DNA from 3 places in the Pseudoalteromonas phenolica genome. Region 3 is predicted to be linked to each of the others. Evidence: predicted binding sites of a transcription regulator. Region 3 holds the regulator's gene; each other region holds the start of a gene.
What was found. The regulator sigma-54, encoded in region 3, starts transcription at its own class of promoters, with help from an activator protein. The targets are predictions, from matches to a motif close to GTTGGCACGNNNNTNGNNT.
Positions count from the first base shown of each region.

Region 1: PP2015_RS10520 (FimV/HubP family polar landmark protein) is a predicted target of sigma-54. The motif match lies at 827-845, and genes of this name have one in related genera.
Region 2: flgJ (flagellar assembly peptidoglycan hydrolase FlgJ) is a predicted target of sigma-54. The motif match lies at 1,170-1,188, and genes of this name have one in related genera.

Region 1 is NZ_CP013187.1:2,399,637-2,401,846, reverse strand. It holds gene PP2015_RS10525 (aspartate-semialdehyde dehydrogenase) at 1-636, shown strand, start outside; gene PP2015_RS10520 (FimV/HubP family polar landmark protein) at 910-2,210, shown strand, end outside.
Region 2 is NZ_CP013187.1:1,035,487-1,037,696, forward strand. It holds gene flgH (flagellar basal body L-ring protein FlgH) at 1-17, shown strand, start outside; gene PP2015_RS04625 (flagellar basal body P-ring protein FlgI) at 27-1,121, shown strand; gene flgJ (flagellar assembly peptidoglycan hydrolase FlgJ) at 1,225-2,205, shown strand; gene flgK (flagellar hook-associated protein FlgK) at 2,207-2,210, shown strand, end outside.
Region 3 is NZ_CP013187.1:330,242-332,451, forward strand. It holds gene ptsN (PTS IIA-like nitrogen regulatory protein PtsN) at 1-2, opposite strand, end outside; gene hpf (ribosome hibernation promoting factor) at 5-292, opposite strand; gene PP2015_RS01545 (RNA polymerase factor sigma-54) at 321-1,841, opposite strand; gene lptB (LPS export ABC transporter ATP-binding protein) at 1,889-2,210, opposite strand, start outside.

The sequences.
Region 1 (2,210 bases), 1.8 Mb from region 3:
GCTAATCCAAATTGCTCGACAATTCAAATGCTGGTTGCACTTAAGCCTATTTACGATGCTTATGGGATTGACCGAATTAACGTATCGACATACCAAGCGGTTTCTGGTGCTGGCAAAGAAGCGGTTGATGAGCTGGCAAAGCAAACAGCTAACTTAATGAATGCGCGCCCGATGGAAAACGATGTTTTCCCTAAGCAAATCGCGTTTAATGTGATCCCACAAATTGATGCTTTCCAAGAGAATGGCTATACCAAAGAAGAAATGAAAATGGTGTGGGAGACGCAAAAGATCTTAGGTGACAGCTCGGTAATGGTGAATCCAACAGCAGTGCGTGTGCCTGTGTTCTTTGGTCATGCTGAAGCCATACATTTAGAAACACGTATGCCATATGACCTAGAGCAGGTTAAGCAATTACTGAATGATGCGCCTGGTGTTGAACTTATCGAAGACGAAAATGATTACCCAACACCTGTATCTGATGCTAGCGGCAATGACACTGTGTATGTTGGTCGTTTACGCGCTGACATATCACACCCTCATGGTTTAAACCTATGGGTAGTTTCAGACAACACTCGCAAGGGTGCAGCAACTAACAGCGTGCAAATAGCTGAAGAGTTAGTAAATAACTATTTATAATTCGCAATGATAAAACCCTGTCTCGGCAGGGTTTTGCCGCTTTTTTATTACCTCACTTTTAAAAACTAGCCAATATATTGACTATAAACAATATTCTTTGTTCACATCTTCTCATGCTTTAGTACGGTATAGGCATTATTTATCAAAGCTTTGCCATAGATATTCCAATGTAAGTGGTTTATAGTTTGCAGTTGGAATAGAGCTTGCAAAAGCCACCATTAGCAATATTTTAATGTTTAGCACGATGTTGGACATGATATCTAAAGGATCAACATGCGCGGTTTAGTGTTTATTTGTTTCTTTGCATTTGCATTGATAACCATACCAGCCTATACACAAGAAGGTACTATTTTAAAGGGCCCCAAAAATGCCGATTATGGTCAAATGGGTCGCTCTATCGGCCCGATAAAACCTTCGGATACTTTGTGGCGAATCGCGCAAAAAGTTAGGCCTGATGACGGTTCTGTTACTGTGTACCAAGTAATGAGTGCCCTTTATCGCAAAAACCCCAATGCTTTTTTAGATAAAAACCTCAATCACATGCGCGATGGCGCATACCTTAAAATACCGACCATTGCTGAAATGCGTCGTGAAAACCCTGCCATAGCAAAGCAGCGTTCTGATCAAGACGATGACTTGTGGGAGCTAAAAAAGAGCGGCATGCTCGACAACCAAACCATCGAAGAAGCGCAAAAGAAAGTTACGCAAGCACGAAAAATCGATGTTGATAATGCACAACAGCAACTTACTTCGCAACTTAAGTCATTGCAAATGGAGCAAGATGCTAAGCTACAGGAGCTACAATCACAATTTAAGAACTCTGTTCGCAGTGTTGAAGAAATACTAGAAGAAAACAACAAGCTAAAAGGTCAGCTTACGAACATTTCTGAAGAGCTACAAAACGTTCGTAACCAGCTTGGGCAAGATTCTGAAATTCAGCAACAGCTGCAGTCGGTCATCGAACTTCAAAATGCTTTGATTGAACGTCAAAGAGCACAGCAACAAGAAGAACAAAGCGCTGATTTACTCTCAAACCCAGTGATGATTGGGTTGTTGGCAACTTTACCAGCTTTATTAGTGATTGGTGGTTTAGTCATGTTCTTACGTAAACGAAAGAATGCCAATGACGCTGATGACGAAGATGATTTTCTACCCCAAGCGCCAGCTGCAGCAGGAGCCGCAGGAGTCGCAGGTGCAGCAGCGGCTGATCCATTGGACTTAGATGTACCGCCGTTAGATAGCAGCGTACCAGTTGAAGATAGCGTGCAGCTAGACGATGACATTTTGCCTGAAGATGACGACATGATGTTTGATTCTTTAGAAGATGATAGCTTCGAGTCAGGCAACGATACTTTAGATCAAGATGAACTAGATAGCCTTTTAAGTGATGATGTCGCGTTTGATGATGGTTCAGATAGTGATGATCTAGATGATTTTTTACAGCAAAACTTTGATGCTGACGACTCTCTAGATGACATGGTCGATTTAGATGGCGATGGCAGTGCTAGCGGTGATGATATCTTGAGCTCTGATGACCTTGATGATTTATTTAATGAGTCTGACGACTCTTCTGA
Region 2 (2,210 bases), 710 kb from region 3:
CCTTGATGCCATTTTAAGGAACCATGATGAAAATGTTTAAAGTAATGACAGTGGCTTTACTATTAGTAATAAGCCAAGCAGCGCAAGCTGAGCGAATTAAAGATGTCAGCATGGTTGAAGGTGTTCGCTCTAACCAATTGGTGGGCTATGGTTTAGTAGTTGGTTTACCAGGTACAGGTGAGCAATCTCGCTTCACAGAGCAAAGCTTTAAAGCCATGTTAAGTGGCTTCGGTATCACTTTGCCTGACAGCTTGAAGCCAAAAATTAAAAATGTGGCGGCAGTGGCCGTGCATGCTGAGTTACCACCATTTGTGAAGCCAGGCCAGAATATTGACATTACAGTGTCGTCAATAGGCAGCGCAGGCAGCCTGAGAGGGGGCACCTTACTGCAAACTTTCCTTAAAGGGGTCGACGGTAATGTGTATGCCATTGCACAAGGTAGTTTAATTGTGGGTGGTCTAGGCGCTGAAGGGCTAGACGGAAGTAGAGTTGTTATCAATACACCTACTGTTGGCCGAGTTCCAAATGGGGCGACAGTTGAGCGAGCGGTTGCAAGCCCTTTTACACAGGGTGACTTTATTACTTTTAACCTTAATCGTCCTGACTTTACAACAGCAAAACGTTTGGCTGACACCATTAATGACTTGGTCGGACCTAATAGTGCAAAGCCAATGGATGCTGCGTCTGTTCGTGTAATTGCGCCTCGTGACCCTTCACAGCGCGTTGCTTATTTATCGACACTTGAGAATTTAGAGTTCAAACCGGCAGATACTTCAGCCAAGATTATCGTCAATTCACGTACAGGCACGATTGTGATTGGTAAAAATGTTAAATTACAACCAGCTGCCATTACCCATGGTGGCTTAACAGTGACGATTTCTGAAGATCAAATGGTATCTCAGCCACAACCTTTAGCAAATGGCGAAACGGTTGTAACCCGCCAAAGTATCGTCGATGTTAATCAAGATGACTCAAGAGCATTTGTTTTTAATCCAGGTGTAAGCCTTGATGATTTGGTCAGAGCGATTAATGAAGTAGGTGCTGCGCCAGGGGATTTAATGGCGATCCTAGAAGCACTGAAAGAAGCCGGTGCTATTAATGGTCAATTAGTCGTCATTTAGTGTTTTATTTATAATCAGATACTTAGCCTCGCAATTGCGAGGCTTTTTTTTGGCTCGATTATTGCTTTGTTAGTGTATGACTAATTTAGTGTAATTGATGAGTATGAATACCAATCCGTTAGAAAAACAAAACTTCTTTGATTTAGGTGATCTAAATGCACTTAGACAAGATGCGTTGAAAAGCGGTGGCGATCAACAAGCATCGAATGAAGCACTAAAAAAAGCAGCTGAGCAGTTTGAATCTATTTTTACGCAAATGCTGATGAAAAGTATGCGTAAAGCCAATGAAGCAATGGAAGATAAAAACAGCCCATTTAATTCAAGTGGTGTGAAGTTCTTTCAGGAGATGCATGATCAACAGCTTTCTTTAGAGTTATCAAAAAAAGGTAGTCTTGGATTAGCCGATCTCATTGTTAAACAGCTTTCACCTAATGTTGAAGGTTATAAGCCGTCATCCGTTCTTCGTAATGATGCACAGTTACCTATGCAAAAACCCACACCTGAGCAACTTCCTGAATTTATTCGTCGTCAGCCTGAAATAGCGCCGGAGGTTGCTAAAGCAGTAAAAGCCGATGAACAACCTCGCTTTGATTCTCCGGAGTCATTTATCAGTGAGATGTGGGAACACGCTAAAACAGCAGCACAGAAAATTGGTTTGAACCCAGCGGTAATGATTGCGCAAGCAGCGCTCGAAACAGGCTGGGGTAAGCATGTTATTGCTAAGCAAGATGGCAGTAGCAGCCTTAACTTATTTAATATCAAAGCGGATAGATCTTGGCAGGGAGAGCATGCCAAAAAAATGACATTAGAGTTTGAGAAAGGCTTGCCTGTACAAAAACAAGCCAGCTTCAGAGCTTATGAATCAATAAAAGACAGTATTAATGATTATGTGAATTTTCTTCAAAGCAATCCGCGTTATAGCCAAGCATTGAATAATGCTGATAAGCCTGAAAAGTACTTAGATGAACTACAGCAAGCTGGCTATGCCACAGATCCGAATTACGCAGAAAAAATAAAAAATGTCTTACAGCGAGGAGAATTTAAACAAATGTTAACGTCGCTAGTACGTCAAGGAGTTAACTAAGATGT
Region 3 (2,210 bases):
ATGGTTAGTGTCGAGTTAATTTCTCTTTATGTTTGATAACTTGGCGATCGAGTTTATCAACGAGTTTATCAATGGCTGCATACATATCTGAATGTTCATCTGAAGCGAAAATTTCAGCTCCATTTAAATGAACAGTGGCTTCGGCTTTTTGTACCAGCTTCTCAACATCTAAGATCACATGAACGTTGTTTATGTGATCAAAATGCCTTTCTAGCTTTGCAAACTTCGTGTTTACATAGTCTCTTAATGAATCTGTAATTTCTACGTGACGACCAGTTAAATTTAGTTGCATAAGCATTTTCCTTCTCTTGGTTTACGTCTTAAATCAGACTTTTACGCTGATTTGACGGTGGAATAGAGAGTGACTCGCGGTATTTTGCAATTGTACGACGTGCCACTTTGATTCCCTGTTCTGCCAATATATCTGCAATCTTGCTGTCGCTCAATGGCTTAGCAGTGTTTTCTGCAGCAATTAGCTTCTTGATCAATGCCCTAATCGCAGTGGATGAGCATTCACCTCCGTTTTCAGTGCTTACGTGACTTGAGAAGAAGTACTTCAACTCAAAAATGCCACGGGGTGTATGCATGTACTTCTGAGTGGTGACACGAGAAATGGTAGACTCGTGCATCTCGACCATCTCAGCAACATCATTTAAAACCATAGGCTTCATTGCCTCTGGTCCATGTTCAAAGAATGCCTGTTGTTGTTGCACAATGCAATTAGTAACTTTCATTAAAGTGTCATTACGACTTTCTAAACTCTTGATGAACCATTTGGCTTCTTGCAAGTGAGAACGTATGAACTGGCTGTCTGAGCTTGATTTAACTGAACGAGACATTGCCGCGTAATGATCGTTAACTCTTATTTTAGGCATGCATTCAGGGTTTAGTTCGACAATCCAACGGCCTTTCACTTTTTTCACTGACACATCAGGAATAACGTACTCAGATTCTTCACGGATAATACTGGCGGCAGGCTTAGGGTTAAGACTATGAATAAGCGTCATCACTTCTTTTAACTCAGGCTCTTTGAGCTTGGTCTTTTTCATGATGGTGCGGTAATCACGGCTAGCGAGTAAATCAATATGTTCGCTTAACACCATTTTTGTTTCAGCAATGAAAGGCGTATCTGCATCAAACTGATTGAGTTGAATACATAAGCATTCTTGTAAAGAGCGAGCCGCAATGCCTACAGGGTCAAATAGTTGAATGCGTTTTAATACAGCCTCAACTTCATCGAGTTCGATTAACTCTTCATCATTGCCTTCATTAATACTTTCGAGAAGCTCTTCAGTGCTGATAGTCAGTAGGCCTGCATCATCAACTGCTTCTACGATGGCAACGGCGATGGCTTTATCTGTAGGGCTAAACGGGGTGAGCTCTAATTGCCACATCAGGTATTCATGCAGTGTTTCAGTGGTTTCACCCTGATAAATGGTTTCGTCTTCAGGCATTGGACCACTGCTGGAGCTTGGAGCAGCGCTCATGTATTCGTCCCAAGTCACATCCATGGCTAGATCGTCACTGACCGTTTCTTTGCTAAGTGCTGCATCACTATCAAGCTCGTAATCGCTGGTCGGCTCCTCACCGTGACCATCATCAGCAGAATTAGAAAGTTGCTCGCCAGAGTCAGTATCTTTGGCTGCTTTGTCTGAATCATTGTCATCAGCACTTGGTTCTAGTTCTGATTCATCAACTTCAAGTAAAGGGTTGCTATCCAGCGCTTCTTGGATCTCTTGTTGCAGATCTAATGTGCTCAATTGCAGTAAGCGAATTGCTTGCTGCAATTGTGGTGTCATGGTTAGTTGCTGCCCCATGCGCAGCTGTAGCGATTGCCTCATGTATTTCTAACAATCCTTTTTGTTATTTGGATAATGTCTTGCATTAACTATAGACGGAATTGTTCACCTAGGTAGACGTCTCTAACGGTTTGATCAGCTAAAACTGATTCAGGTGTACCTGACGCGATTAATTCACCATGTGAAACAATATAAGCTTTCTCACAAACATCAAGAGTTTCTCTTACGTTGTGATCTGTAATGAGTACGCCAATGCCGCGATTTTTTAAATGCTCAACAATTTTCTTTATATCTAACACTGAAATTGGATCAACGCCAGCAAAAGGCTCATCTAAGAGGATAAATTTAGGGTTAGCGGCTAAAGCGCGAGCAATTTCTACTCGTCGACGCTCACCGCCAGATAAAGCCATG